Regions from separate parts of the Rhodococcus sp. B50 genome, predicted to be linked through region 3. Evidence: riboswitches for the same ligand, from Rfam matches in the RefSeq annotation. Region 3 holds a riboswitch; each other region holds the start of a gene.
The links. A riboswitch is a leader RNA that binds a small molecule or an ion and turns the genes downstream of it on or off. The one in region 3 is predicted to bind S-adenosylmethionine.

Region 1: linked by a shared signal. The riboswitch ahead of GON09_RS15565 (aminotransferase class V-fold PLP-dependent enzyme) and the one ahead of metX (homoserine O-acetyltransferase MetX) in region 3 are both predicted to bind S-adenosylmethionine.
Region 2: linked by a shared signal. The riboswitch ahead of GON09_RS22935 (ABC transporter substrate-binding protein) and the one ahead of metX (homoserine O-acetyltransferase MetX) in region 3 are both predicted to bind S-adenosylmethionine.
Region 4: linked by a shared signal. The riboswitch ahead of GON09_RS22905 (amino acid ABC transporter permease) and the one ahead of metX (homoserine O-acetyltransferase MetX) in region 3 are both predicted to bind S-adenosylmethionine.

What each region holds. Positions count from the first base shown of each region.
Region 1 covers NZ_WPAG02000002.1:3,287,299-3,294,729, reverse strand. Annotated here, with positions in the region: gene GON09_RS15570 (Pls/PosA family non-ribosomal peptide synthetase) at 1-3,409, opposite strand, end outside; SAM riboswitch class IV at 3,554-3,671, shown strand; gene GON09_RS15565 (aminotransferase class V-fold PLP-dependent enzyme) at 3,740-5,053, shown strand; gene GON09_RS15560 (hypothetical protein) at 5,262-5,882, shown strand; gene GON09_RS15555 (winged helix-turn-helix domain-containing protein) at 5,951-6,481, opposite strand; gene GON09_RS15550 (YbaK/EbsC family protein) at 6,701-7,174, opposite strand; gene GON09_RS15545 (crotonase/enoyl-CoA hydratase family protein) at 7,276-7,431, shown strand, end outside.
Region 2 covers NZ_WPAG02000002.1:4,927,493-4,934,923, reverse strand. Annotated here, with positions in the region: gene GON09_RS22955 (LLM class flavin-dependent oxidoreductase) at 1-550, opposite strand, end outside; gene GON09_RS22950 (dipeptide ABC transporter ATP-binding protein) at 540-2,135, opposite strand; gene GON09_RS22945 (ABC transporter permease) at 2,132-2,956, opposite strand; gene GON09_RS22940 (ABC transporter permease) at 3,018-4,031, opposite strand; gene GON09_RS22935 (ABC transporter substrate-binding protein) at 4,035-5,663, opposite strand; SAM riboswitch class I at 5,867-5,962, opposite strand; gene GON09_RS22930 (LLM class flavin-dependent oxidoreductase) at 6,009-7,112, opposite strand; gene GON09_RS22925 (GNAT family N-acetyltransferase) at 7,109-7,431, opposite strand, start outside.
Region 3 covers NZ_WPAG02000002.1:120,656-128,086, reverse strand. Annotated here, with positions in the region: gene GON09_RS00865 (exodeoxyribonuclease III) at 1-467, opposite strand, end outside; gene GON09_RS00860 (hypothetical protein) at 529-1,743, opposite strand; gene GON09_RS00855 (NADP-dependent isocitrate dehydrogenase) at 1,894-3,111, opposite strand; SAM riboswitch class IV at 3,380-3,491, shown strand; gene metX (homoserine O-acetyltransferase MetX) at 3,626-4,753, shown strand; gene GON09_RS00845 (DUF3017 domain-containing protein) at 4,750-5,034, opposite strand; gene GON09_RS00840 (bifunctional methylenetetrahydrofolate dehydrogenase/methenyltetrahydrofolate cyclohydrolase) at 5,059-5,913, opposite strand; gene GON09_RS00835 (WS/DGAT domain-containing protein) at 6,004-6,294, opposite strand; gene GON09_RS00830 (maleylpyruvate isomerase N-terminal domain-containing protein) at 6,555-7,169, opposite strand; gene GON09_RS00825 (tRNA (cytidine(34)-2'-O)-methyltransferase) at 7,294-7,431, shown strand, end outside.
Region 4 covers NZ_WPAG02000002.1:4,919,111-4,926,541, forward strand. Annotated here, with positions in the region: gene GON09_RS22885 (SipW-dependent-type signal peptide-containing protein) at 1-267, shown strand, start outside; gene GON09_RS22890 (signal peptidase I) at 350-925, shown strand; gene GON09_RS22895 (hypothetical protein) at 922-2,625, shown strand; gene GON09_RS22900 (sulfite exporter TauE/SafE family protein) at 3,014-3,787, opposite strand; SAM riboswitch class I at 3,938-4,030, shown strand; gene GON09_RS22905 (amino acid ABC transporter permease) at 4,285-5,256, shown strand; gene GON09_RS22910 (amino acid ABC transporter ATP-binding protein) at 5,253-6,035, shown strand; gene GON09_RS22915 (ABC transporter substrate-binding protein) at 6,071-7,045, shown strand; gene GON09_RS22920 (FAD-dependent oxidoreductase) at 7,069-7,431, shown strand, end outside.

The sequences.
Region 1 (7,431 bases), 3.2 Mb from region 3:
ATTTCGCGGCGACCGTCACCAGGCACGCCACGGCTCCGGCAATCATGAGCACGATGCCACCGAGCAGTGCCGCGACGGCGTACCCCCAGTGCACGGCGAGAGTGTTCAGGGCGAACAGCACACCGAGTCCGATGCCGTAGGTGACGACCATGGGCACGAGACGGAAGGTCTCCACGACGCCGCGCGCGACCTTCAGTTTCAACGGGGGCTCGAAGGTGCGGCTCGCGTCGCTGTCGCCGCTCGCGCGCCGCAGGCGAACCGGGGGACTGCCCAACCACGACGATCCGGACTTCGCCTTCTCCGGAGCTGCGGAGAGCACCGCGACGAGTCCGTGCTTCGGGACGCGTCGGCCCGGTGCCGCCATGCCCGAATTGCCGAGGAACGCCCGCTTCCCGACCTTTGCGTGCGAGATGTACAGCCACCCGCCGCCGAGCTCGTAGGAGGCGACCATCGTGTCGTCGGCGAGGAACGCACCGTCGGCGACCTTGGTGAACTTGGGAACCATCAGCACGGTCGACGCCTCGACGTCCTTGCCGATGTCGGCGCCGAGCAGACGGAGCCAGATCGGGGTGAGCATCGACGCGTAGAGCGGGAACAGGAAGGTGCGCGACGAATCCATGAGGCGCTCGGTGAACCACACCTGCCAGCCCACGCGGCTGCGCACCGGATGCCAGCCTTCCGTCATCCCGACGGCGAGCAGTCGCACCGACAGCAGGGTGAGCAGGGCGAAGACGAACATCGTCAGCAGAGCCGCGACGGGGAGCAGCACAAGGGAATGCACCACGGCGTCGGAGACGGTGGGGGTGTCGTGTACCCACCACACGAGCAGCGCGACGCCCGCGGCGATCGACACGATGGGCAGTCCGCCGAGCAGGATCGACGACAACGCGTAGACCGGCACCCATCTGTTGCCCCGCGGCGGTGTCCCGGCGGGCCAGGGCCGGTCGGCCTTGCCGGCCTTCCGTGCCGGGGAACCCGACCAGCGCTGCCCGGTCTTCACCCGGCCGAACACCGCCGACCCGGCTTCCACCTCGGCGTTCTTGCCGATACGCGCGCCGGGAGCCAGGAACGACCGGGCGCCCACCGTGGCACCGGCACCGATCCGGATGCTTCCGATGTGGACGACGTCGCCGTCCACCCAGTAACCACCGAGGTCCACTTCCGGCTCGACCGCACAACCGTCGCCGAGTTCGAGAAGACCGGTGACCGGCGGAAGGCTGTGAAGGTCGACATCCCGTCCGACCTTCGCGCCCAGTGCCCGCGCGTACTGCCGCATCCAGGGAGCGCTGGAGATGTTCGTCGCGCCCACGGCTTCGGACAACCGCAGGGCCGTCCACAGCCTGAGGTGGACACCGCCTCCGCGCGGATAGCTCCCCGCCTTCACGCCGCGCAGCAGCAGGCGCGAACCCGCGACGGAGATCGCCATACGTCCGATGGGAGAAAGGAACAGCAGGACACCGAGCGCGACCCACCACCACGACAACGTGACGGTCCACGGTACGTCGACGACGAGCGCGATGACGGTGTTCAGGATCGCCAGCCAGGTCACCCACTGCAGTCCGGTGAGGGTCGTGAGGACGACGGTCGCCGCGATCTGGCCGAACTGGGCGAGGCGGGGCACGGGGACGACCTCGCGCGGGGCCGCGGCTTCCGTCGGCGCGAGTTCGTCGAGATAGACCGCGAGCGATCCGAGCCGGGGATGGTCGTACAGCTCCGCGACCGTCATCTCCGGATACCGGCTCCGCAGCGCCGTGACGAGTTGCGCTGCCGCGAGGGAACCGCCACCGAGTTCGAAGAAGTCGTCGTCGATGCCCTCGATCCGGGCACCGAGGATGTCGGTCCACAGTTCGGCGACCCATTCGGCGGTCGGATCGAGACCGAGCGCCTCCACCGAGTCGGCGTCGGCGCCCGGCAGCGGCCACGGCAGGGCGTTGCGGTCGACCTTGCCCGACGTGCGGGTGGGGAGTTCGTCGACGAGCGCGAGTCGCGGGACGAGTGCGGCGGGGAGTTGCTCGGACAGCAGGTCGTGGGCGGACGCGATGTCGAAGTCCGGATCGGTGGAGGCGATGTACCCCACGAGGATCGAGTGTCCGGCGGCCGTCTTGCGCACCGCACACGCACCGCCGGCCACGCCGGGCAGGTTCTGCAGCGCGTTGTCGACCTCGCCGAGTTCGATGCGGCGGCCACCGATCTTGACCTGGTCGTCGGCGCGCCCCTGGAACAGCAGTCCGGAGCGGTCGAGGGTGACGAGATCGCCGCTGCGATAGGCGCGCTCCCAGCCGAGCGTGGGCATGGGAGCGTACTTCTCGGCATCCTTCGCCGGATCGAGATAACGCGCGAGACCGACGCCGCCGATGACGAGTTCGCCGGTCGCGCCCTCTTCGACGGGGTTGCCCTCGGCGTCCACCACGGCGAGATCCCAGCCGTCGAGGGGAAGGCCGATACGGACCGGCCCGGTGCCGTCCATCAGCGAAGCGCAGGCCACGACCGTGGCCTCGGTGGGACCGTAGGTGTTCCACACCTCCCGTCCCGGAACGGCGAGACGCTCCACGAGATCGGGTGGGCAGGCTTCGCCGCCGAAGATGAGCAGGCGCACCGCCTCGAGTGCTTCGGCCGGCCACATCGCCGCGAGCGTGGGCACGGTGGAGACGACGTTGATGTTGCGCGAGACGAGCCACGGTCCGAGATCCATGCCGGAGCGGACGAGCGCGCGGGGTGCCGGAACCAGGCAGGCGCCGTGCCGCCAAGCGAGCCACATCTCCTCGCACGACGCGTCGAAGGCCACCGACAACCCGGCCAGGACCCGGTCGCCGGGTCCGAGCGGCGCCGCCCGGCAGAACATCCGAGCCTCCGCGTCGACGAAGGCCGCCGCGTTGCGGTGGGTGACGGCGACACCCTTCGGTGTCCCGGTCGAACCCGAGGTGAAGATGATCCACGCGTCGTCGTCGAGGTGCGGCCCCCGCACGGCCGGGGTGCCCGACGGGGCGGCCGTGCCCGGCCCGATGCCCTCGTCGGTGACGATGGCGGTGACCCGTGCTTCCGAGAAGACGAGCTCGGCGCGCTCGTCGGGGTCGTCCGCGTCGACGGGCACGTATGCGGCGCCCGCGGCGAGAATCGAGAGAATCGTCACATACAGATCGGTGCGCCCGGACGTCATGCGCACACCGACCCTGTCGCCGGCGCCGACACCCGCATCGTTCAGTGCATAGGCACCGGCGATCACCGCCTCGACGAGTTCGGCGTATTCGAGGACCGTGGTGCCGTCGTCGACGGCGGGGGCGTCCGGATGTGCCTCGGCGGCGCTCCGCAGCAGGTCGACGAGGGTGCGTGCAGGTGGAGCGTGCGACGCGCGGAGGAATTCGTCCGGAATGGGGGACCGGCCGACGGGGGTCGAGGATATGGCTGGCAACTCCGCGGGTCCTTCTGCTCGATGGATCTTCCGGTTATCTCACGTCCGGGTGGACAACAGGTGAACGTTCGGTGCGCGGAACGTGTGTCGGCGTCGTGCGATACGGGTTGACACGGCTCGATCGTCCTGTCATTGTCTTCGCCAGGTCATGAGTACCAGCGTCAAGCCCCGGCTAGCTGGTCGGCAACCCTCCAACCGCGGTGGGGTGCTCCGGGTGACGACCGGGCCGTGAATCCACCACCGGACACGGCAAGCGCGGACTCTGCCGGCGACGAGAACTCTCCGTCGTAGGCGTCACCGGCGGGTCCCTGAGTACACGAGGGATTTGTCATGACTGCTGTAGCCGCCACCACCTGCATCGCTCCGTTCGCCACCGTTTCCGGCTGTGATTCGCAGGTTCCGCTCGTCCAGGGCGGTACCTGCACCTACGCGAACTTCGACTACGCGGCGAGCGCACCGGCACTGTCCGTCGTCACCGACCGCATCACGGAACTGTTGCCCTTCTATGCGAGCGTGCACCGCGGCGCCGGATACGCCTCGCGGATCAGCACCACCGCCTACGAGGACGCTCGTACCTCCGTGTCGCGCTTCGTCGGTGCGGACGACGACCAGGTCGTCGTCTTCACGCGCAACACCACCGATTCGCTGAATCTACTCGCGAGTGCCGTGTCCGGCGATGTCGTCGTGCTCGACATCGAGCATCACGCGAACCTGCTGCCGTGGAAGAACTCTCGCATCGTCGAGGCGGCCGACACGGTCGCGGAGACGGTGTGGCGCCTCGCGGTCGAACTCCAGCGTGCCCCCGCGGCTCTGCTCGCCGTCACGGGTGCTTCCAACGTCACCGGCGAGGTGCTGCCCATCGCCGAGCTCGCCGAACTCGCCCACGCCTCCGGTGCGCGGATCCTCGTCGACGGCGCGCAGCTCGTGCCCCATCGCCGCGTCGACCTCGAGTCGCTCGGCGTGGACTACCTCGCGTTCTCCGGCCACAAGCTGTACGCGCCGTTCGGTGCGGGAGTGCTCGTCGGCCGCCGCGACTGGCTCGACGCCGCCGACCCGTACCTCGCCGGAGGCGGTGCGGTCCGCGAGGTGCGCCTCGACCACACCGAATGGGCCTGCGCCCCTGCGCGTCACGAGGCCGGCACCCCCAACGTGCTCGGTGTCGCCGCCCTCGCCGCCGCATGCGATGCGCTTGCCGGTTTCGACTCCGACGCGGTGACCCGTCACGAGGAGTCCCTGTGCTCCCTGCTCATCGACGGTCTGGAGGCCATCGACGGAGTGGAAGTGCTTCGGCTGTGGAACGATTCGGCCGACAGCGTCGGAATCGTCACCTTCACGATCGAGGCCTACGAGCCCGGTCACGTGGCCTCCTATCTGTCCGCCGAGCACGGCATCGGCGTCCGCGACGGACGTTTCTGCGCCCACCCGCTGCTCGCGCGGGTCGGTCGCGCCGGCGGTGCCGTCCGGGCGTCGCTCGGACTCGGCAGCTCGTCCGACGACGTCGAGCGGCTCCTCGGAGCGCTCCGGTCGCTGGTCGTGAACGGGCCGTCGTGGGTGCACGCGAAGACCGACGGCGTGTGGAACCCCTCGCCGGAGACGCGTCCCGGCCTCGGAGCGACCGACGGCGACGCGTCGCCGTGCGTGTAGCGGTCGACAATTCCCCACAGGATAAGTAGGGTAATTCGCATGGAACGGACGAGGGCGATCGCTGCGGCACGCTGGTGCCGTCGCCATGTCGACCTCTGCCGTACGGCATCGGGAATCTGTCCGGACTGAAAGTCTTCTCCCTCACAGCCTTCCGGCCTCCAGGCCGATCTCCTCGTGCCGCTCCGCGGCCCGTACCGAGAGGTATCCGATGTCCGTCGCATCCATCTCTGCAGCCCCGGCCTCCGCGGATCCGGCCGTCGTCGAGGCCGCCGCTATCAGGCCATTGCGTGTCGCCGTCGAACTCACCGGTCACTCCGGACCTGACTACTGGGCCGACCTGACTCTGGGGCGCGCCGGTGATCCGCCGCTCGACCTCAGTGCCGATGCATCCAACGTCGTGCGGGTGCGTGCCGCAGACCTGCGCGAGGCCGGGAAACTGCGCGACCGCATTCGCGCGGAGGCCGTCGAGGAGGGTCGCGACCCCGACTCGGTCACCGTGCTCGTCGACGTCGAGGTCGTTCTCGCGTCCGATGCCCGCACCGCGCGCACCCGACGCGCTCGTCCGGAATCCACCCGCGGGGAGGCCGGCACGCTGTCGTACGTCGGAACACCCCACGGCCTCGCAGGATTGATCGCCGACATCCACGCCGTGCAGGTCGCCGACGGTGTCACGCTGATCCCGCTCGCCGCGTCGTTCACCGTCGAGCATCTCGTCGACGGAACGCTGCCGTGGTTGCAGTCGCGCGGCCTGATCGAGGTCTCGCCGACCGTCGTCGAGGTCCTGCGCCGGTTCGGCGAGGGTGCCCGGGCGTCGGTGCGTGCGTCCTGACACCGCTCGGAATCGCTTCGTATCACGAAGGAGGGGTAGGAGTTTCGACTCCTGCCCCTCCTTCGTGTTCACGCCGTGCGGCGATCGAGTGCTTCGACCACGTGCACGCGCGGATCGGGATCGAAACGGTAGCCCGACCCGCGAACGGTGGTGATGATGTTGCTGAAACGTCCCAGCTTGGAACGGATCCGGGAGACGTGGACGTCGATACTACGGTTGCCCCGGTCGGCGTCGAGATCGTCGTTCTCGGAGTATCCCGCCCCGAGCGGCCGCAGCGCCGCGCGGGACACGGCGACGCGGGGCCGGCGAACCAGATGGGCGAGAATCTCGAATTCGCTGTGGCTCAATTCGACCCGCTGATTGTCGAGCACCAGTCCGCGGGCCGGCAGATCGATCACCAGAGGGGTCGGGCCGGGGCTGAGGAGGGTGTGGGTGCGCGCGCCCGGGAGCAGATCGAGGGCGGTCTCCCGTAGGGCATCGGCGAGGGCGGCGAGATCGCCCGCCGATCCGGCGTTGGTGTCCGAGATTTGCACGATGAGAACGAGTTCGGGCGAATCGACCGAGCTGTCGGCCGGGCCCTCGAGGGAGGACGTGGTCATGGAAGGTCTCCGCTGGTCGGAAGGTGGGCGGCGCCGGGCGGACAACTACCCGCAACTGCGCGGCACCGGGAAAGAGGAAGGGATGGTGCGGATCTCAGAACGCACAGAGGCACGAGCGGGTACGGCACAGGTCGACATGCCTGCGGCTCCACGCTCGGACTGTCACGACGGAGAGTGTACCCGGGTGGAGGTGCCGACGGTACCGGTAGCCGGACGGTCTCAGTCCACGTCGACGTCGATCGCCGCGGTGATGCGCATCAGCTCGGAATAGACGGTACGGAACAGGGTGTTCGGACATCCACCCGAGGCCCACAGATCCGGGTAGTGCTGCAGCGCACGGTCGATGTAGGTGGGCAGGTTCGTCGGATGACCGAGCGGTGCGACGCCGCCGAGCGGTTGACCGGTGACCTCCGTGACCAGGTCGGGGGAGGCCGGCACGAGCTCGCCGCCCAGACGCTCGCCGGTCCGTTCGACCGACACGCGGTGCGCGCCGGACACGAGGAGCAGGATCGGGTCGTCGTCGAGCAGGAAGACGAGCGACTTCACGATGGCGCCCACCTCGACACCGACCGCGGCGGCGGCCTGCTCGGCGGTGTGCACGGTCTCCGGTTGCTGGACGATCAGACCGTGATGGCCGCGGGCGATGAGGGTGTCCGACACGCGGTGGGCGTTCGGATGCAGCGACCTGGTCATGGATCAAGAGTAGGAAAATCGCCGCGCGATGTGCGGGCTTCCGTGATCCCGGATCGGACGGTGCCGATGCGATCCGGTGATCCACAAGTTACTCTTCAGTAATGTCCGATCACTCGCCTTGGAAAGCGTTCACCGTCGAACGCAAGGATCACGTCGCACAGGTCACGCTCATCGGCCCCGGCAAGGGCAACGCCATGGGCCCCGACTTCTGGGCGGAACTGCCCGTCCTCTTCGGCGAACTCGACGCCGACCCCGAC
Region 2 (7,431 bases), 4.8 Mb from region 3:
GGACCTTGTCGCGGTCGAGGAAGCGGCCGGTGGCGACGTCACGGATCTCGGCGTCGTCCTCCCAGCTGTCCCATAGTCGTGCCGCGACTTCGGCAGCCTCGTGCGCCTCGGCCCACAGCGACGCGGTGCCCTGCTCGTCCTTGCGGCCGAACGACTTCACGACGCCGGGTGTCACCGCGACCTCCCAACCGGCGCGACCGAGGGTGGTGTGGTCGATCGTCTGGATCGCCTTGGCCACGTGGAACGGTTCGGTGTGCGTGACGGTGGCCGTGGGGATCAGGCCGATACGTGCGGTGGCGGTGGTCAGGCGTGCCGCGAGGCCGACGGCTTCGAGGCGGCCGCGCACGGTGGTCGAGTCCGAGACGACGCCGAAGGTGTCGGGCAAGAACGCGAAGTCGACGCCGGCACGATCAGCGGCACCGACGAGGTCGGTCCAGTACCGGGCGGTGAACAGTTCTTCGGCGCGTGAATCGTCGCGCCGCCAGGACGAGGGGTGGATGCCGGTGCCGGCGAAGTCGACGGCCAGCAACAATTCTGAACTATCGGACATGGTGGACCTTCCCGGGGATGGCCTCGAGCAACGTCTGCGTGTACTCGTGTTGGGGGTTGTCGAAAATTTCTGTGGTGGAGCCGTATTCGACGACCCGGCCGGCGCGCATCACAGCGACGGTGTCGCTGATCTGCCGGACGACCGCGAGGTCGTGCGAGATGAACAGGTAGCTGAGCCCGAGTTCGGTCTGCAGCGAAGTGAGCAGGTCGAGGATCTGGGCCTGGACGGACACGTCGAGCGCCGAGACGGGTTCGTCGAGGACGAGCAGTTCGGGGTTCAAGGCGATAGCCCGCGCGACGGCCACGCGTTGCCGTTGCCCACCCGACAGTTCGGCGGGTTTGCGGTCCAGATGTGCCGTCGACAGCGCCACCTGATCGAGGAGGCGGGCGACGTGCTCGGCGCGTTCGGCTCTGGTGCCGATATCGAACGCCTCGAGCGGCTCGGCGACGATGTCGCGGATCCTCATTTTCGGGTCGAGCGAGGCGTACGGGTTCTGGTGCACGATCTGCACCCTGCGGCGCAGCGCCCGTAGCGCCCGGCCGCTCAGCGTGGTGATGTCGTCGCCGTCGAATCGCACGGCTCCTGCTGTGGGGGTTTCGAGCCGGATCGCGATGCGCGAGACCGTGGACTTGCCGGAGCCCGACTCCCCTACCAGCGACAGGGTTCCGCCGCGAGGAACGTCGAACGACACCTCGCGCACCGCGTGCAGTGAGGACTTCCGGTCGATGCGGAAAGTCTTCGACACCTTCGACACCGACAGGATCGGAGCGTCCTCTTTCAGGGCGGGTCGCACGGCAGGTTCCGCGAGGCTCGGCGCCGCCGCGATGAGCGACCGCGTGTACTCGTGTTGCGGGTCGGTGAGGACCTGCGCCGCCGGTCCGGTTTCGACCACGCGCCCGCCCTGCATGACGACGATGCGGTCGGCGCGATCCGCCGCGACCCCCAGATCGTGGGTGATGAGCAGCACCGCGGTGCCGGTCTCGGCGATCCGCGCGTCGAGGTGGTCGAGGATGCGGCGCTGCACGGTCACGTCCAGCGCGCTGGTCGGCTCGTCCGCGATGACGAGTTCGGGACGGCACGCGAGGGCGATACCGATGAGCACGCGTTGCCGCTGACCGCCGGACAATTCCTGCGGGTACTGCTTCGCGCGCAGCGCCGGATCGTCGAGTCCGGCCTCCTCCAGGATGCGCAGCGCCTCGATCTTCGCGGTGCGCCGGTCCGCGAGACCGTGGATACGCAACACCTCGGTGATCTGGTCGCCGATGCGGATGACGGGATTGAGCGAGGTCGTCGGGTCCTGCGGGACGAAGCCGATCCGAGCACCGCGGATTCGTTCGAAGGCACGCTCCGACAGGTCGTTCAGCCGTGTGCCGTCGAAGCTCACCGATCCGCCGGTGACGCGACCGGTTCCGGCGAGCAGCCCGATGATCGCGTGCGCCGTTGTGGACTTGCCCGATCCCGATTCGCCGACCACTGCGACGACCTCGCCGCGGGCGACGGTGAGGTCGACGCCGTCCACCGCCACGACGGGTTCACGGAGTGATCCGTATACGACCTGCAGGTCGCGGACCTCGAGCAGGGTCATCGTGCGCTCCTGTCCTCGACGGCGTGCCCGATGCGGTGGGCCGAGAGCACAACGGCGACGATGACCAGGCCCGGAAGGGTCGTCATCCACCAGGCGGCGGCGAGATAGTTGCGGCCTTCCGAGATCAGCGACCCCCATTCGGGTGTCGGCGGTACGGCACCGAAACCGAGGAAGCTCAGCGACGACACGGCCAGCACGGCCATACCGAACTCGACGGCGGCGAGAGCCGCGACGGGCGCGTACGAGTTGCGCAGCACGTGCCGGCGCAGCACGGTGTGCCACCGGACGCCGCACGCGAAGGCCGCTTCGACGTAGAGCGCCTTGCGGACCCGCAGCACTTCCGAGCGCATGACACGCGCGAAGTTCGCGACGAGGCTGACGCCGACGGCAATCGCCACGTTCATCGTGCCGAAGCCGAGGGCGGTGACCAGGGCGAGTGACAGCAGCAGCGCGGGGATGGACAGCAGGACGTCGACCAGGCGCATGAGTGCCGCGTCGAGGGCACCGCCGACCGCGCCGGACAGCAGTCCGATGAGGGAGCCCACCACCAGAGCGATCCCCACCGCGACGAGCGTCGCGGTGAGCGACAGTCCGGCGCCGTGCACGACGCGCGTGTACACGTCGCGGCCGAGATTGTCGGTGCCGAACCAATGTGTGGCGCTCGGTCCCTGCAGCTTCTCGGCGGGCACGCCCTGCAGGGGGTCGCCCGACGCGAACACCGACGGGAACAGGGCGAAACCCCCCGCGAGGAGCAGCACGATCGACGACACGATCAGCACGGCATGGCGGCGCACCACCGTCGCGGCGGACGAGATCCGGATTCTTCTGCGCGAAGGTGCTTCCGGTGACGACGTCACCGGTAGCGCTTCGCGGACGAGTGTGTCAGACACGTGCCTCGACCTCCAGGAGAGTGTCGTCGTGGGTCGGGTCGTCCTCCGTCGCCGTAGCCGTACCGCCGCGGTCGATGCCGTGGGTGATCCGCGGGTCGATGAAGGGGTAGAGCAGGTCGACGGCGAGGTTGACGAGCACGAAGACGGTGGCGGAGAACACGACGATGCCCAGCACCACCGGAATGTCCTGCGCCATCACCGACATCTGGGTCAGGCGTCCGATACCGGCCCGGGAGAAGACGGTCTCGACCACCACGGATCCCGCGAGCAGGTTGCCGACGATGACGCCGGCGATCGTGAAGGCGGGGATGCTCGACAGCTTCAGGGCGTGCCGTGTCTGGATCCGCAGGCGGGAGGCGCCTTTCGCGCGTGCCGCCTCGATGAACGGCTGCCGCCAGGTCGTCTGCAGGCTGGTCGCGAGGACCTGGGCGATCACCGCACCGGTGGGCAGGGCCAGAGTGATCGCGGGCAAGATCACGTGTTCGATGCCCTGATCACCGAAGGCCGGGAACAGTCGCAGCCGGAACGAGAAGAGCTGCAACAGGATCAGGCCCACCCAGAAGGTCGGCACCGCCACGCCCAGCGGCGGCAATGAGAACAGCAGGCTGCGAAGCCACTTGGTCCGGGTGTAGGTCGCAAGGAAGGCGACCGCCGTGCCGGACACCAGAGCGAATACCAGGGCAGTGCCCGCCAGGACGAGGGTGCTCGGCAGGGCGGTGGCGATGGCGTCGGCCACCTGCTGTCCGGTGGAGATCGACATACCGAAGTCACCTCGGACCGCGTTGCTCAGCGCGTTCCAGTACTGCACCGCGACCGGCTGATCGAGTCCGTACCGCGCCTGGAGTTGTTCGATCGCGGCGGCGTCGACCGGTGTTCCGGCGTCGGCGCCGGCGGCGATGGAGACCGGGTCGGAGGGCAGCAGGAACAGGACCGCGAACGACACCGTGAAGGCCGCCCACAGCACCCCCACGGCTTGGAGCACACGGAAACCGAGATAGCGCAGCATGATCTACTCGCTCAGCCAGGTATCGAAGAACTGCAGTCGCGCCGATGCCTCGAACTTCAGGTCGGCAACGTTCGGTCCGGCGCCGATCGCCTGCGACAGTTCGACCGTCGGGATCCACAGCCCGTTGTCGAGGACGAGCTGCTGTGCCTGCTCGATGAGCTCGGCACGTGCGGCAGGATCGGTCGTTGACAGCTGACGGTTCAGCACCTCGTCCAGCTCGGGGACGGGACCGCGCTGGTTCAGATTGCGGCCTTCCAGCCCGAAGGCGGTGCGCAGGATGTCGCCGTCGGCGCGGGTGCTGTTGTAGTAGGACGCCTCGAAGTCGCCGGCATTCTGGCGTGCGGTGTTCTCCGGGGTGGAGACGAGGTCGAGCTGCAGGTCGATTCCGACCGCACGCAGCTGCTGCTGCACCAGTTCGAGAATGGCCTGGTTACCGGCGAAGACCGAGCTGAACAGCACCGGGAAGCTCAGACGTTGCCCGTCCTTGACGCGGATCCCGTCGAGTCCGGGCACCCAGCCGGCCTCGTCGAGGATCTGCTCGGCCTTCTGCGGGTCGTAGGTGACATCGGTGAGTTCGACGTAACCGGGGGTCGCGGACGCGAGGGTGCTGGTCGCCGGGCGGAAGTCCGGTCCGAGCACCGTGTCGACGAGCTCCTGCCGGTTGATCGCCGGGACGATCGCGCTGCGGACTGCCGGGTCGGCGAGGACACCGCGGCTGAGGTTGGGCTGGAATCCGAACGGGATGCCCGGATTCGGAGTGGTGAGGATGCGGCCGCCGGCCCCGTCGATCTGCGGGGCGTCCTGCGGCAGTGCATCCGAGATGACGTCGAGCTGCCCCGAGGCGAGCGATCCGGTGCGGACACCCGATTCGGGGACGATCGTGAACTCGATCCGGTCGAGGTAGGCCTCACCGTCGTGCCCGAATACCTCCGATCCCCACGAGTAGCCCGTACGCTTGACGAGGGTGGCCGACTTGTCCTGCTGGTAGTCCTCGTAAACGAACGGACCGGTGCCCGACAGGTCGCCGGCGCAGCGCTCCTCGGCACTCTCGGCGGTGTCGGCATCGGAGAGCAATCCGAGCTGCACAGTCGCGGTCGCCTGCAGGAAGGGAGCGTTGGGAGCCGAGAAGTTCACCTGGGCCGTGCGGTCGTCGACGACCGTCGTGCCGGTGTACCCGGCGAGGTAACCGACGGCCGACGGTGCCTTCACACCCCCGAGCGTGTTCACGATCGCGTCGAAGTTCTTCTTCACGGACTCCGCGGTGAGCGGGGTGCCGTCGCTGAACGTGACGTCGTCCTTCAGACGGAAGGTGAACTGCGTGCCGTCCTCGTTCGACTCCCAGCTCTCGGCGAGCCAGGGCACGATCTCGCCGGTCGCGGGGTCCTGGTCCGTGAGCGAGTCGACGACCTGCCGGACGACGTAGATGGTCTGGTTGGTGCCGGCCTGTGCCGGATCCGCGCAGGTCGGCGCCTGCGACAGTCCGTAGCGCAGGGTGCCGCCGGGCTGCGGGTCGCCGGTGGGCTCCGAGTTCGCCGCGGCGCCGGTGCCGCACGCGGTCAGCGCTGCTCCCAGTACGGCGGTGGCAGCGGCCGTGACGACGAACCGGGACGCGGAGGAGGACGAGATGGACAACGACGGGCTCCGTGATCTGGACGGGGCTCCGGCGGCATCACCGTGCGGATGCCGCCGAGCGGGAAGTTGTGGGATGCCGTCCTTGGAAGGAACGGGGTTTCAGCGCGAATCTCGACCGCTGCGACACCTGGCGCCGCAGTGCCGGCACAGATCGACATGGAGGCGTTCCCACGCCCCCACCAGGCCTTCGCTCATCATCTTCTCCTCCATCGGTCCCGGCAGTAGCACCCTCACCTGCCCACGGCAGGGGGTTGCTGCGACGTCGTCGAGCCAGGTCTCTCGGTCGCTCTGGATGGTTCGTCACGCGAGGTTACGGAGCCGCGGGGCTCGGGCACACCGTTAATTTCACCGCGATCGAAACGGTTCCGATCCCGCCGACTCGAGCGGTGACGCCTCGCTGTGCGGGATCGTGATGGCCTCGCGGTGCGGAATGGCCGCGCGCAGCGCCGGCACGACCTCCGCTTGGAACAGTTCGAGACTCGCGCGTTGCTCCGCCACCGAGAACCCGCCGCGGTCGGCGGTCACGTGCATGACCTCGTGACCGAACCGCTCGTGATAGCGGAGCACCTTGTCTATCACCTGCTGCGGACTCCCGATGAGTGCGGAGCTGCGTTCGACGAAATCCTCGATGGACTCGAAGACGACGGGAAGGCCGTTCTCCCAGGCGAAATCGAGCCGCTGCTCGAACTGCGGCCGGTAACTTTTGATCGCTTCCTGAGAGGTGGGCGCAACATACAGCCCCGCCGTCCCCGCGCCCACCCGCGCCTCGACGGGATCGTGACCGTAGGCCGCCCAGCGTTCGCGATAGTGGTCGATGAGCTCGGCATACGGCTCGATCGGGTTGGTGACGTTGGCGGAGAAGATCGGATCACCGTACCGCGCTGCGAGATCCACGGATTCGCGACTCGTGGCGCTGCCGTGCCAGATCGCCAGACGCTGCTGCAGCGGCCGCGGCACGGTGACGGCATCGGTGAGCGACGGCCGGAACCGGCCCTCCCAGGTGACCGTCTCGTTCTCCCACAGGGCGCGGAACAGTTCGTATCCTTCGCGATTGCGATCCCACTGATCCTCGGGCGTGACGTGGAACAGGTCGGCCTGGGCGGTGCCGTTGCCTTTGCCGATCATGAGCTGCAGTCGCCCGCCCGACAGGTTGTCGAGCGTGGAGTAGTCCTCGAACGCGCGGACAGGGTCGAGCAGGCTCAAGGTCGTGACGCCGGTCCACAGTTCGAGTGTGCTGGTCCGCGCAGCGATGTTTGCAAGGACGACGGGAGGTGACGACGCGAGGAACGGCCTCTCGTGCCGCTCCCCCACCGCGAATCCTTCGAAGCCGAGCTGTTCGGCGAGCACAGCGGTGTCGACGACCTCGCGGATCCGTTCGGACGGCGAGAGCCATTCCCCCGTCACGGGGTCGGGATGGTGGGTGATGAGACTGAGCAGCAGGAACTTCACGCGGAAGCCACCTTTCGGACCAGGAACTTCTCGAAGGGATGTGGTCCGATCTCCTCGGCAGGCCGCCGGGGGTCGAACAGGGCGGTATACCCGGCCGCGAGATACAACGCGACGGCCTCGGGTTGCCGCCATCCCGTCGTCAGGTAGATGCGGGTGTATCCGCGACGCAGGGCCTCGGCCTCGAGTTCGGCGACCACGATACGGCCGAGACCACGACGTCGATGGTCTTTCGACGTCCAGATCCGCTTGAGTTCGGCGGTGTTCCCGTCGTAGCGCTGGAACGCTCCGCCCGCGACCGGCGCTCCCTCCTCGACGAGGA
Region 3 (7,431 bases):
TCGCCGCACACCACCATGTCGCGGCCCGCGGCCGTCGCCGCGGCGTACCGCTCGGCGAGGTAGGTCGCGAAGCTCTTCATGAAGTGTTCCTTCTCGTCCTGCTTCGGGGTCTGCGCTTCCCCGGTCGGCAGGTAGAGGCTTCCGACCGTCACGTCGCCGAAGTCGGCTTCGATGTAGCGACCGGCCGACGCGAACTCGTCGACGTCGAAGCCGACCCGCACGGCATCCGCCGGTACGCGCGAGAGGATCGCAACCCCGGCGCGACCCTTGGCCGAGGACTCCGCGCCGACGCAGTGCCAGCCGGCCTCGAGTGCCGGGGCGATGGCGGCGTGGAACTGCTTCTCGGTGGCGCGCACCTCCTGCAGGCACACGATGTCGGCGGCCGACGAGGCGAGCCAGTCGACGAGACCCTTGGCTGCGGCGGCGCGCACGCCGTTGACGTTCACGGTGGTGATGACGAGAGGCACCGGGTCACCGTAGCGGACATCGGCGACGCGGCTGCGCCACCGTGGGAAGTCCCCGCCGTCGTCACCTCCGGTTCGCCGGACCGGAGTGGGAGACGGTGCGCGCCCGCACCATCAGATGACGGAGCGGTGGGACGGACCCCTCGGGGCGACCGGCTCTCCGGCCACCGTCGCTGTCGGCGCGCCGCAGCCGATAACGCTCGCGCAGCAGCGCGGCACGCAACGTGGCGGTGACACCGGGAAATCGACCCCGCCCGCCGATCCCGATCGTGCCGGCGAGGAGGACGGCCGCCGGCAGGAGGATCCAGGCGTACAGGACGGCGGCGGACGCGATCGCTTCGGCGACGGCGACCTCGTCGAGCGCGGCCCAGACGATTCCCGCGCCGACCACGACGTAGAGGGTGCCGCCCAGGGCCGCGGCCAGGACCGCACCGACGTACCGGCGGAGCAACCAGCAGCGGACCGTCCACAGCACGAGCACGACCGCGGTGAACATCGTGATCGCCGAGGTCACCACCACGAAGGTGACGTCCGAGGAATCCAGCGCGGGTCCGCCGCCCCGCTCCTCGTCGAACACCATGATCATGAGCAATCCCGTCGCCACCGTGACGACTGCCAGAAGGACGAGTTCGACGGCGAGCGCCGCGAAGGGGTGGGCGGATGCCCGCGAGTCGCGCGGCCGGAGTCTCGCCGCCGTGGCGAGCAGTTCGCGTCGGCGCAGCAGCGAGGCCTCCCGGCGCAGCAGGCGACGGGCACCGACACCGCGCTGGGTCGCGAGGAACAGATCCTGGCTGAGCACCACGATCACGAACACCGCGGGGAACAGCAGCAGCGCCGCCAGATCGACGGAATGCGGGAGGCCGTCGAGCAGCGCTGCGACGAAAGCCATCGTCGCCCCCACCCCGAATACCGACCCGCACAGTTCCAGGTGTTCGAGGCGCAGGGCCTCGGTCGCGCGGGGCGCACCGTCGGAGGTGACGGCCGGCCCGAGCGACCAGGCGATGAGATTGAGCGCGATGACGAGGGCGGCGAGCACCCCGAGAACGGCGGCGGCCTCACCCATCGTGAGGGTGGTGAGCACGCCGCTACGCACCGGCGTGGACCGGTCGTAGGCGATTTCGTCGGTGCGGCGGGCGATCGCGTGGATCATGTTCGGGGCGAGGGCGACCGGCAGATAGGCCAGCGCCGAGCCGAACATCAGCGTCCATACCCGGGTCCAGAACCGCCGGCGGGCATGCGCCCCGCCGCGACCTTCGGAATCGGTGGCAGTGGTGGTCACGGCCGTACCTCCTCCCGGGCCCTACGACGGTGATGCGACTGACAGTGGTACACGGAACGGTAGCGCGTGCCCGGAACGCTCGGGAAACACGAACACGGGACGCCCGGTGCGGGCGTCCCGTGTTCGTGCTGTCGAGAAGAGAGCGGAAGGTCAGGCGCGAGCCTTCTGCAGGTTCTCGTCGAGTGCGCCGAGGAACTCCTCGGTGGTCAGCCAGGACTGCTCCGGGCCGACCAGCAGAGCGAGGTCCTTGGTCATCTGTCCGCTCTCGACGGTCTTGATGACGACGTCCTCGAGCTGCTGCGCGAACTCGATCACCTCGGGGGTGTTGTCCAGCTTGCCGCGATGCTCGAGGCCACGGGTCCAGGCGAAGATCGATGCGATCGGGTTGGTCGACGTCGGCTTGCCCTGCTGGTGCTGGCGGTAGTGCCGCGTGACGGTGCCGTGTGCGGCCTCCGCCTCGACGGTCTTGCCGTCCGGGGTCATCAGGACGGAGGTCATCAGGCCCAGCGAACCGTAGCCCTGGGCGACGGTGTCGGACTGGACGTCGCCGTCGTAGTTCTTGCAGGCCCAGACGTAGCCGCCCTCCCACTTGAGGGACGACGCGACCATGTCGTCGATGAGGCGGTGCTCGTAGGTGAGTCCGGCGGCGTCGAACTCCGCCTTGAACTCTTCCTCGTAGATCCGCTGGAACTCGTCCTTGAACATGCCGTCGTAGGCCTTCAGGATCGTGTTCTTGGTCGACAGGTAGACCGGGTAGTTGCGCTGCAGGCCGTACGAGAGCGAGGCGCGCGCGAAGTCCTGGATGGACTTCTTGTAGTTGTACATACCCATGACGACGCCGCCGTCCTCGGGGATCTGGCAGACCTCGTGCTGGATCGGCTCGCTGCCGTCCTCCGGCGTGAAGGTGATGGTGACGGTACCCGGGCGGTCGACCTTGAAGTCGGTGGCGCGGTACTGGTCACCGAACGCGTGGCGGCCGACGATGACCGGCTTGGTCCAGCCCGGAACCAGACGCGGCACGTTCGAGATGATGATGGGCGCACGGAAGATGGTGCCGCCGAGGATGTTACGGATGGTGCCGTTGGGCGACCGCCACATCTTCTTCAGACCGAACTCTTCGACGCGCGCTTCGTCGGGAGTGATGGTGGCGCACTTGACACCGACGTTGTGCTTCTTGATGGCGTTCGCCGCGTCGATCGTCACCTGATCATCGGTGGCGTCGCGGTGTTCCACGCCGAGGTCGTAGTACTCGAGATCCACGTCCAGGTACGGGTGGATCAGCTTGTCTTTGATGAACTGCCAGATGATGCGGGTCATCTCGTCGCCGTCGAGCTCGACGACCTTACCCTCAACCTTGATCTTGGACATATGCGCTTCGTGTCCTCCTAGGACGTTTCTGTGGTCCCCAATCGACCGCACTTTGTGGGTGCGATCGCCGTCGGCTCGCTATGCGCGAGCATGGCCGTGTCCACGTCCTGGACCCCGGCCAAACATGACAAGCGTACTGCTATTCGCGGCGTCCGCAAAGCGCCTCGTCTTACCCTCCAGCCTTACCGACCGGTAACTTTCATGCTGGTCAGGGCTGTTCAGAGGGTGCATAAGACCCTGCGCCGGAGAGTCGCTAGACTGCCGGGATAGTCATGAGTGCCAGCGTCAAGCCCCGGCTTGCTGGCCGGCAACCCTCCGACCGGGGTGGGGTGCTCCGGGTGAGGACACGGTCGGCGGGACCCCGCCGACAAGCCTGCTGCCGGGAGGATTGACATGATGATGTGCTGTCGCACGCAAACCACGATCGAACCTCCCACCACCGCCGGAAGGACACGATGACCGACATCCGCAGCCGGCGCTGCCACCCCTCCCCGAGCGTCGAGGCGGTCACCTCTTGACGGCGGGCACCGAGCGTCGTCGCGTCGAACTGCCCCCGGCGGACGGACGCCTCGAAACCATCGACATCGGAGATCTCGCCCTCGAGAGCGGTGAGACACTGCCGAACGTCACGATCGCTATGCAGAGGTGGGGTGAGCTGTCCCCCGCCCGCGACAACGTTGTGCTCGTCGAACACGCCCTCACCGGCGACTCGCACGTCACCGGCCCCGCCGGCCCGGATCATCCGTCCCCCGGGTGGTGGTCGGGCATGGTCGGCCCCGGTGCCCCCATCGACACCGATCGCTGGTGTGTCGTCTCGACCAACATCCTCGGCGGTTGCCGCGGAACCACCGGTCCCGGCAGCGCCGCACCCGACGGCAAGGCGTGGGGTTCCCGCTTCCCTCTGATCACCGTGCGCGATCAGGTGGCCGCCGAAGTGACCCTGCTCGACAAGCTCGGCATCGACGTTCTCGCGGCCGTGACCGGGGGCTCGATGGGCGGCATGCGCACCCTCGAATGGATCATCACCCATCCCGAGCGCGTACGGGCGTCGCTCGTCCTCGCTACCGGCGCCCGCGCCACTGCCGACCAGATCGGCACCCAGAGCGCGCAGATGACGGCCATCACGGCCGACCCCGACTGGCAGGGCGGCGACTACTACGGCACGGGGCGGCGCCCCGAAGCCGGACTTGCCATCGCCCGGACCATCGCGCACCTCACCTACCGGACCGAACTCGAGCTCGACACACGCTTCGGGAATCTCCCCCAGGACGGTGAGGATCCGTGGCGGGGCGGCCGGTACGCCGTGCAGAGCTATCTCGAGCACCAGGCGCGCAAACTCGTCGCGCGCTTCGATCCCGGTACCTACGTGTTGTTGTCCGACGTGATGAACCGGCACGACGTCGGGCGCGGACGCGGCGGTGTCGAAGCCGCACTCGGGTCCACCCCGGTGCCGACGATCGTCGCCGGCGTCGATTCCGACCGGCTGTATCCGCTGCGCCTGCAGCAGGAGATCGCCGATCTCCTCCCGGGATCGGACGAGCTGCGTGTACTCGTCTCGCGCGACGGACACGACGGCTTCCTCACCGAGGCCGACGAGGTCGCCAAGCTCCTCGCCGAGCTGATGAAACTCGCCGAGGGTTAGTCGGTCCCCAGCGGGTCGATCGACGCGGCGAGCGCCACCACGATGCCGCCGACAACCATCATCGACGCGACATCGAATCCCTTGCTGCGTACCGCGAGGACACCGACCTTGTCCTCGTCGAGAACCCAGCGGAACAGGCCGGCGAGGATCGTCGCGCCGCCGAAGACGAACGCTCCGCGTCGCCATCGGTCGGCGATCACCAGGATCACCGCTGCCGCGATCACCAGGGTGACCGCGAGCAGCGGCAGGTTCAGACGCGTGAATCGCAGAGCCTGAGCCATCTCGTCTCCCGGGGTGTCGACCCGTTACCGGGCGGCGAGCTGCTCGGCCCGCTCCACGACGTTACTCAGAAGGAATGCACGGGTGAGCGGGCCGACACCGCCGGGGTTCGGAGACACGAAGCCCGCGACCTCACGCATGTCCGCGGCGACGTCGCCGCGCAGTCCGTCCTCGGTGCGGGAGACACCCACGTCCAGCACCGCAGCGCCGGGCTTGACCATGTCGGCCGTCACGAGGCCGGGCACACCCGCGGCCGCGACGATGATGTCGGCGCGACGCACCTCGGCGGCGAGATCGCGGGTACCGGTGTGGCAGAGAGTGACCGTCGCGTTCTCCGAGCGACGGGTCAGGAGCAGCCCGATCGGGCGACCGACGGTGACTCCACGGCCGACCACCACCACGTGCGCACCGGCGATCTCCACGTCGTAGCGGCGCAGCAGGTGGATGATGCCGCGCGGCGTGCACGGCAGCGGGGCCTCCTTGCCGAGGACCAGACGGCCGAGGTTGACCGGGTGCAGACCGTCGGCGTCCTTGCCCGGATCCATACGCTCGAGCGCCGCGTTCTCGTCGAGATGCTTCGGCAGCGGGAGCTGGACGATGTAACCGGTGCAGGCGGGATCGGCGTTGAGCTCGTCGATCGCCTCGAACAGCTGCTCCTGGGTGATGTCGGCAGGCAGATCCTTGCGGATCGACGTGATGCCGACCTTCGCGCAGTCGTTGTGCTTGCCGCGCACGTAGGCCGCGGATCCCGGATCGTCGCCGACGAGAATCGTGCCGAGGCCGGGCGTGACGCCCTTGTCCTTCAGCGCTTCCACGCGGACCTTCAGGTCCTCGAAGATTTCGTCGCGGGTTGCTTTGCCGTCCAGGATCGTCGCAGTCACGTCGCTCATTCTTCCAGGCGCCCGCCCGACGTCGAAGCGCCGGTACCGGCGACTGTCCGTCCGCGTGGAGGCAGGCAGTGCCGGGACAGTTCAGCGAAGGCCTCGGTGAGATGCCGCTCGTACTCGTCCCGGTCGGGCATGCAAGGATTCCGATGCCAGAAAAGACAAGGTGAGGACCTCACCGAGCGACGTCGCGGAGTGGACGAGACCGAAATTCCGGTTGAGCATCGGAGTACCGATCGCCTCGACGGCCGGACTGTCACCGAAGCGGAGTCCCTCGACCGGGCCGTGGGGGACATTCGTCACGACGGTGTCGGCCAGTTGGTGGTCCGGATCGACGTCCGTCTCCACCCAGTAGGGGAAGTCGAGGTTCGCCGGCACGCGGTGCAGGCGTCGGGTGAGTGCCGGTGTGCGGTGCAGGCGCTCTCAGATCCAGATGACGGCGTCCTCACGGGTGCGAATGGGGGCCTGGCCCGCTCGGGCATCGAACACATAGACACTCATCATGGTCGACTGCGGAGCTTCGGGGTCCGTGTCCTCCACGAAATCGAAGGTTCCCGTCGGGTCTTCTCCTCGACGTCCGTCCTTGCACAGCTGGAGGATTCGATGTTCCGGACCCGGCCGCGCCGAACCTCTCCCGCTCACACGACGGAATAGCCGCTCGGCAGCGCCGTCCGACCGGTCAATGCCCGCAGCACGGTCTTGCCATCGCCGAGTGCCAGCGCGATCCTTGCGGCCAGCAGGGTCGCCTCTTCGAGGGCGTCTGCCGGAGGCGTGAAGGGGACGTCCGTGGCCGCTGCGATGTCGAGGCCGTGGACGACCAGTTCGAAGGTCCGCGTCGGCAGATAGGAATGCAGCCGGATTCCCATGCCTCCGATCACCCGGATGAGCCGGTCCTCACCGGCACCGAGCCGCTCGATCACCGCGGTCGACAGGACATCGATCGACGCGACCGGGTGGTCGCCGAGGTCGGCACCGGCACGCCGTCCGCGTTCGACGATGTCGCCCGCGCCGAGGACGGCGCTCAATTCCTTGACGTGGACGTAGTACTGCTCCGCGCTCGCGAGGTCCTCGGTGTCGGCTGGACTGTCGAGATAGGTCGCGACGGTCGTCAACGAGCGTGAGGTGTGGCCGATCAACGATCGGAGGTCCCACTCGCCCAGGCCCGGACCGTCCCAGCGGTTCTCCGGCACGGCACGGACCAACTCCGAGAAGCTGCGTACCGCCGAGACGTACGTCGCTACCGGTGACTCCATGACATCTCCCGCGGCCGACCGAATCGAATCCGACACGAGAATGAAAGCACGCGTCCCGCGGCTACACCGCCGGTGTGCGCACGCGGGTCGACACCGACACACTGCCGTCTTGTTAACCTGCGTTGTGTTCAGAGTGATGTTCCACGAGCCGCGCATTCCCCCCAACACCGGCAATGCCATCCGGATGGTCGCCGCGACCGGCGCGGATCTGCACCTGGTGGAACCCCTCGGTTTCGACCTATCCGAGCCGAAGCTGCGCCGC
Region 4 (7,431 bases), 4.8 Mb from region 3:
GTCGCCTCCATCGCAGGCTCGTCGACCGCGTGCGATGCAGCAGCTGTGAACGGCACCACCCGCGCGAGTGGAAAGATCGCCGGCGCCGCAATCACCGCACCGATCGCCATACTCTCCAAGAACGAGCACTGGCTCTGCTTCGCCGTGACCCTGCCCGCCGGGACCACCCCCGGCCAGCTCGGTACCGCGAACGAAGGAAAGTACTCGACATCGGTGAACTGGGAGTTCAAGGCTGCGAGCACGGACCCCGTGAACCCCACCCCGTGATGCGGATCGGCTCGTCGACTCGATCGTCCGGCATCGGGTCGACGAGTCCCGTCTCCTTCTCTCCATAGAAACGGTCGAAACTGTGCACGTCCTCCACGAACCGACGAAGCCCCGCCGCTCGCTGTGGTCCCGGGTCGAGAACGCTCTCCTCAACCTGCTCGCAGCAGGAGGGGTGGTGTGCATCGGCCTCGTCATCGCGGCGGTCGCCTTCGACATCTCGTTGATCCTGTTCAAGACGGGCTCGATGTCTCCGACGATTCCCCAAGGTTCCATGTCTGTCGTGCAACGCATCTCGGCGGACGAGATCGAGGTGGGCGACATCGTCACCGTCGATCGTGCGGAGGAGGAGCTGCCGGTGACCCACCGCGTCATCGCGGTCCACCCGCAGCGGGCCGGCGAGGCACTCATCGAGATGCAGGGCGACGCGAACCCCAATCCCGACCCGGGTCCGTATCGCGTGACCGAGGTACGGAAGGTCCTGTGGTCGGTCCCCGGTGCTGCCGCGGTGATCGTGCGGTTCTCCGACCCCTGGGTGCTGGGCGGCCTGACGCTTTCCGCCGCGACACTCGTGCTGTGGGCATTCTGGCCGCGAGAGACCGAGGACGACGGTCGGCAGGCCGGGCATGACCCCGACGACGTGAGTGGCGGTCGACGATGAACAGCAGATCGCTGCGCACGCTCGTCGCTCTGGTGGGTGTACTCGGAGTGGTCGGTCTGCTCGCGTCCAATTCGGGCTTCGCGGGTCAGACTCTTGCGAACTGGAACGATCGGGTCTTCGGGTCGGCGAAGTTCGACGTTCCAGGGGCCTATGGAAAGGGATACGCGCGTGCCGTAGCTGCCAAGTACTCCATGTCCCGCCCGGTGGGCTCGAGTGTGCGCAGCGGACTGGCGGCCACCCGTGAACCGGGGCAGATGCCGGCCTATGCCGATGTGCGATTCGGCAACCAGAACAGCACAGGTGGCACCCTTGGTCTCCTGTTGCCGGTGGAGATCGAAGGTGCATCGTGTGCGGTCTACGCGAGCCCGGTTGCTGTCCCGTGCACGAATGGTCGAAGCGCCGGAGCCTCGGTCGTCTTTGCTGCTGCGGCAGCCAGAGGCCTACTCGTGGAGACGACCTCCGGCGGCATCGACCTCGCGCGATTCGGCTCGACGGACGTGGTTTCGACAACTGCCTCTTGTCCGATCGGGGGTTCGCCGGTGGCAGGCGGAATCAACTCGATCTTCGGCGGTGTCGTGCTGGCCGGAATGGGCAACACCGAGAAGCTTCCCTTTCCGTCCGATCCTGGCCCGAACAATTCCGGATCCACCCGTCAGACCCGAAGCGGCTTCGGCTACGACTACGACGCGCAATTGACCTGGACGAAGACTCGGACCTCTACGAGCGCGTCGTCAGAGCTTCGCCTCGAGATGACCAGTACCGGAAAAATCTCGAAGGACGAAAAATGGGAACTGGACATGGTTCTCGCGTATGCGGAGTGTGGAATCGGAACCGATGCGCCCGTTCGCTGGGCAGAAGTGAAGCCGTCGATCTCCGGGCTGACAGCAATGACGACGACGCAGCAGGACGTTCCGTCGCCGATCGATTCACTGTTCGACGAAGGTGTCGTCGGTGACGCCGAGAAGCAACCCGTGACTCCCGGTGACGATCCCGTCGACCCGGATGGGACGAAGGTCGACGCGGACGGCGACCTCGACGAACGTCACGAGAACGACAATGCTGCAGAGCCGGACTCGGATCCTCCTGTCGAGACAGGTGAGATCGCTCCTTTACCGGATGACGCACCACTCGAGGATGATCCCGCTGTAGCACCGATTCCGACGATATCCCCGGCGCCCATCCCGAGCGGACCTACCATTCCGACACGCGTCGGCATGTCGTCGCCGTTCCCGCTCGTCGCGAAGGACGGAAGCGACCTGGGGACCGTGACCGTGGAACGCATATCGAGGACTCCCGGATGCGTCGCCGTGCGGTTGAGTGTGACGACTTCGGATGGTTCGGGTTATCTGAAGGGGTTGCGCGAATCCGACTTCCGGGAAGTTCTCGCCGACGGTGGCACGGCGTCGGTCGGCTCGCCGAGCGGGGAGTGCGACGCCGGCGCGTCGCTACCGGCGACATTCGATCCCGAGAGTACCTACTCGGGCTGGGTCACCTTCGACGTGACGAACGATGGAACCGGCGTGATGGTGCGGCCGGACGGAACAGCGGGATGGATCTTCTCGCTACCTGCGACGGAAACCCGATCGGAGCCCGTCGTCACCACTCCACCACCGGTCCAGGCGGACAACGCGGAGACGACCGACTCGGAATCCGGACCGGCGACCGCGGAGGAGGATTACTCGTCGACCGCCGACGAGTAACGGTCGGTCCTCCGATCTTCGTATCAGCCTTCCGATTCGTCGTCGGCCGGCTCGCCCACCGGAGCGTCGTCGCTCGGGGAGGTCGGCGCAGGTTCGGCCGGCGTTTCCTCGGGAATCGGTGCAGGAGCGGGCTCGTCGGTCGGCGAAGGAACAGGCGCGGGCGGGGGAGCCGGGATCGGATCGACCACTGCACTCTTCACCCACGAACCCGACGCCTTGGCGATCACCCATGCCCCCGAACTTCCGGTGATGCGTAGATCGTGCTTCCGACCTTCATCAGGTCCCCGCTGTGACCGACTGCATACCAACCATCTGGTATTTCCGTGACTGATGTTGCTCCTGGGGCGATAAGAGACACTTTCGTTATCGTGGGGAAGAAACGACCGAGTCAGAACAGCAGACGGTACAACCCGATCAGGCCGACGACGACGATGACGATCCGCAACGCGACCGGCGACAGGCGTCGGCCGTAGTGGGAACCGAGGTAGCCGCCGATCAGGGAACCCACGGCGATCAGTGCGGCCACGGTCCAATCGATCCGGTCGAACGCCACCAGGATGTAGGCGCAGGCGGCCACGACGTTCACGACCAGCGACAGCAGGTTCTTCGCGGCGTTCTGCCGCTGGATGTGGTCGTGCAGCAACGCACCGAACAGGCCCATCAGCAGAATTCCCTGCGCCGCCGTGAAATAGCCGCCGTAGACACCGACGGCGAACGTGCCGACGACGAGCAGCGTCATCCGTATCGGTCCGAGACGGCCGTCGGCGTCGCCACCCGTTCTGCGAGCCACCCAGGCCTGGATCTTCGGTTGCAGTACGACGAGCGTGAGCGCCAGGACGAGCAGGATCGGCACGACCGTCTCGAAGACGGTCTCCGGCAGGTGGAGCAGGAGCCATGCTCCGACCAGTGCCCCGCAGAACGACGCCGGGATCTGCCATCGCAACCGCTCCCATTGCCCGCGCAGTTCGCGCCGATAGCCCCAGGTACCCGAGACGCCCCCGGCGACCAGGCCGATCGCATTGGACATCGTCGCGGTCACCGGCGGTACACCGAACGCGATGAGCGTCGGGAACGTGATGAGGGTGCCGGATCCGACGAGGGAGTTGATCGCTCCGGCTCCGAGACCGGCAAGTGCGACGAGGAAGAGTTCGAGCGGGGTCACCGAGGCGAGTCTACGTCTCGTCGAAACCGACATCGTTGTCGATGTCGGGGCTCCACGGCGACATCGACATCGGTCTCGATGAGCGACGCTATTTCCGTCACGGTGAGAGAAAGGCTGTCCGCAGCGCGCCGCACTCCGTAGCTTGGGCGGCGACCATCCAGAGCGACCGAGAGACCTGGCTCCACGACGTCGCAGCAACCCCCCGTGCGCGGGTGCGGGTGCTACCGCCGGGACCGATGGAGGAACGAGCATGACCCGCTGGACCGAGCGCGCTTCGTGGCGCCGCCGGCACATCGACCTGTGCCGCGGGAGGTCGCATCGGTGTCGTCACTGACGTAGATCGTCCACCGGAACCTCCCGCCGTTCTTCACCGCGTGAGTCCCGGCCCGTCCGCAGGGGGACGGGCCGGGACCCACGTCTGCATCCCGTCCCCGTCCCCGACCGCCCCCGCTGTCCCGAAAGGCCTTCCCGATGCCTCCCGCTACCAGGACGTCGCCGTGAGCGCGTCCACCGATATCCGCGTCCCCGACGCACCGGCCGAACCCGCCGACGACGAGAACCTGGTCGTCGCCAGAAAGTGGCATCCGTGGCGTTGGGTGATCAGCGCCGGCGTGCTGATCGTCGTCGCCCAGTTCGTGCACGGCCTGGCCACCAATCCCGGTTGGGACTGGGCCACCTTCACGCAATACTTCACTGCGTCGTCCGTGCTCTCCGCACTGTGGATGACGATCGAGCTGACGTTGTGGGGCACGTTCCTGGGCTTCGCGCTCGGTGTGCTCCTCGCGATCGGCCGGCTGTCGAACAATCCTGTTCTGCAAGTGGTCTCGTGGACGTACATCTGGGCGTTCCGATCGATCCCGCTCATCGTCCAACTGCTGTTCTGGTTCAACATCGCGTACCTGTACGAGACGCTGTCGATCGGTATCCCCTTCGGTCCCGCCTTCTTCGAGTTCGGTGTGGCCGGGGTGATCTCGGGATTCACCGCCGCCGTCATCGGCCTGGCACTCCACCAGGCGGCCTACTCGGCCGAAATCATCCGGGCCGGCATCATCTCGGTCGATCACGGTCAGATCGAGGCGGCCAATGCGCTCGGCATCCCGCGGTACCGGCAGTTCGTGAAGATCGTGCTCCCGCAGGCCATGCGGGCGATCCTCCCGAACGCCGCCAACGAGGTGATCAGCCTCTTCAAGGGAACCTCGATCGTCTCCACCATGGCCATCGCCGAGCTCTTCTACCAGGTGCAGGTGATCTTCGGCCGTACCGGACGCGTCGTACCGATGCTCATGGTCGCGACGGTCTGGTACATCATCCTCACCACGATCCTGTCGATCGGGCAGTACTACGTCGAACGGCATTACGCTCGCGGTTCGGCACGGGCACTCCCGTTCACCCCGTGGCAGCGCGTGGTCGCGAAATACCGGGAGATCCGCGACAGCGGTATCGGTGCACCCCGGGGAGCCACGAAGTGACCGCGACCCGGGACGACGTCGACTACGTCGTCGACGTGCGCGGAGTCCACAAGTCGTTCGGCACACTCGAGGTGCTGAAAGGGATCGACCTGCAACTACGCAAAGGCACGGTCACTGTGATCCTCGGGCCGTCCGGTTCCGGGAAATCCACCCTCCTGCGCACCCTCAACCACCTCGAGAAGGTCGACCGCGGCACCGTCCGCATCGACGGTGAGCTGATCGGCTACAAGCGTCGCGGAAACAAGCTGCACGAGTTGCGTGCCCGCGACATCCTCCGTCAGCGTTCCCGCATAGGCTTCGTCTTCCAGAACTTCAACCTGTTCCCGCACCTGACCGCCCTCGAGAACGTCGTCGAGGCACCGCTGTCGGCGCAGGGCCGCGACCGAGCGGAAATCGAGGCGGAGGCCCGCGCCCTGCTCGACCGCGTCGGCGTGGGCGACAAGCTGCACGACTACCCGAAACAACTGTCCGGCGGACAACAACAGCGCGTCGCGATTGCGCGGGCCCTGGCCCTGCGACCCGCCGTGATCCTCTTCGACGAGCCCACCTCGGCTCTCGACCCCGAACTCGTCGGCGAGGTTCTCGCCGTCATCCGCGACCTTGCCGGCGACGGCGCGACTCTCGTGATCGTCACGCACGAGATCGGTTTCGCCCGTGAGGTCGCCGACACCGTCGTCTTCATGGACGGCGGCGTCATCGTCGAACAGGGACCACCCCACGAGCTCCTCGACAACCCGCAGCAGGAACGCACCGCGTCGTTCCTGTCCCGTGTTCTCTGATTTTCCGCCCCACCACCGCATTCGAGAAGGTAACGATGTTCGCTTCCTCCCGCCGGGTCCGCCTGCTGACCTCGATCCTGACCGCCGTCGCTCTCCTGGGTGTCGCGGCCTGCAGTTCCGACGCAGATGCCGGAACCGACACCGACGCCGCCACCACGGCCGGTTACAACCTCACCGCGGACCAGAACCGCATCACCACCGACCCGGTCGAGGAGATCGCCGCCAAGGTTCCCCAGGAGATTCGCGACCGCGGCACACTCGTCGTCACCGGATCGGCCGGTACCGCACCGCCGTTGCGCTTCTACGCCGACGACGACACGACGATCATCGGATCCGAGACCGACTTCGCCCATCTCATCGGGAACGTGCTCGATCTGGACATCGAACTCACCGCCGCCGACTGGGCGCAGAACTTCGTCCGCGTCGACTCCGGTGAGGCCGACGTGTTCATCTCCAACGTGACCGTCACCGAAGAACGCAAGGAGAAGTACGACTTCGCTACCTACCGTCTCGACAGCCTTGCCGTCGAGGTCGGCAAGGACAGCGGCATCACCTTCGACGGGCCCGAGGACATTGCGGGCCTTACGATCGGTGTCGGCTCCGGGACCAACCAGGAGGCGCTGCTCGTCGAGTGGAACGAGAAGAACGTCGCCGCCGGGCTCGAACCCGCGGAGATTCTCTACTACCAGAACGCCGTCGACTACTACCTCGCGCTCGGCTCCGGTCGCATCGATGCCTATGTCGGCCCGAACCCGACCTCGGCGTTCCACGTCCTGCAGGCCGGTGAGACGGAGATCGCCGGCACGTTCTCGGGTGCGGGTCTCGACCTGCAGGGTGAGATCGCGGTGCTGACGAAGAAGGACAACGGGCTGATCCGGGCGATCAACGAGGCAATCAACCACCTCATCGAGAACGGCGCCTACGCAGAGATTCTCGAGCGGTGGGGCATCAGCAACGAGGCAATCGAAGTCTCGCGCATCAACCCGCCCGGCCTGCCCAAGACGTCCTAGGCCGGAAGCGACAGGAGGACAGCATGACTCGCGTCAACAAGCTCGTCGACGTCGTGGTGGTCGGTGGCGGTGTCATCGGCTCCGCGGCGGCATGGCGACTCGCCGCACGTGGCCGCACGGTGGTCCTGCTCGAACAGTTCGAACACGGGCACCATCGCGGTGCCTCGCACGGCAGTTCCCGCATCTACCGGCAGGCCTACGACGGGAAGTTCTACACCACCCTCGCCGCCCGCGCCCTGCCGCTCTGGCGGCGGCTCGAGGAGGCCACGGGCAACCGGCTCCTCGAACTCACCGGCGCCGTCGACCACGGTCTACCGACGGCAGTCCACACCAAGGCGACGACACTACTCCAGCTCGGCATCGCGCACACCGTCCTCGAGCCGACC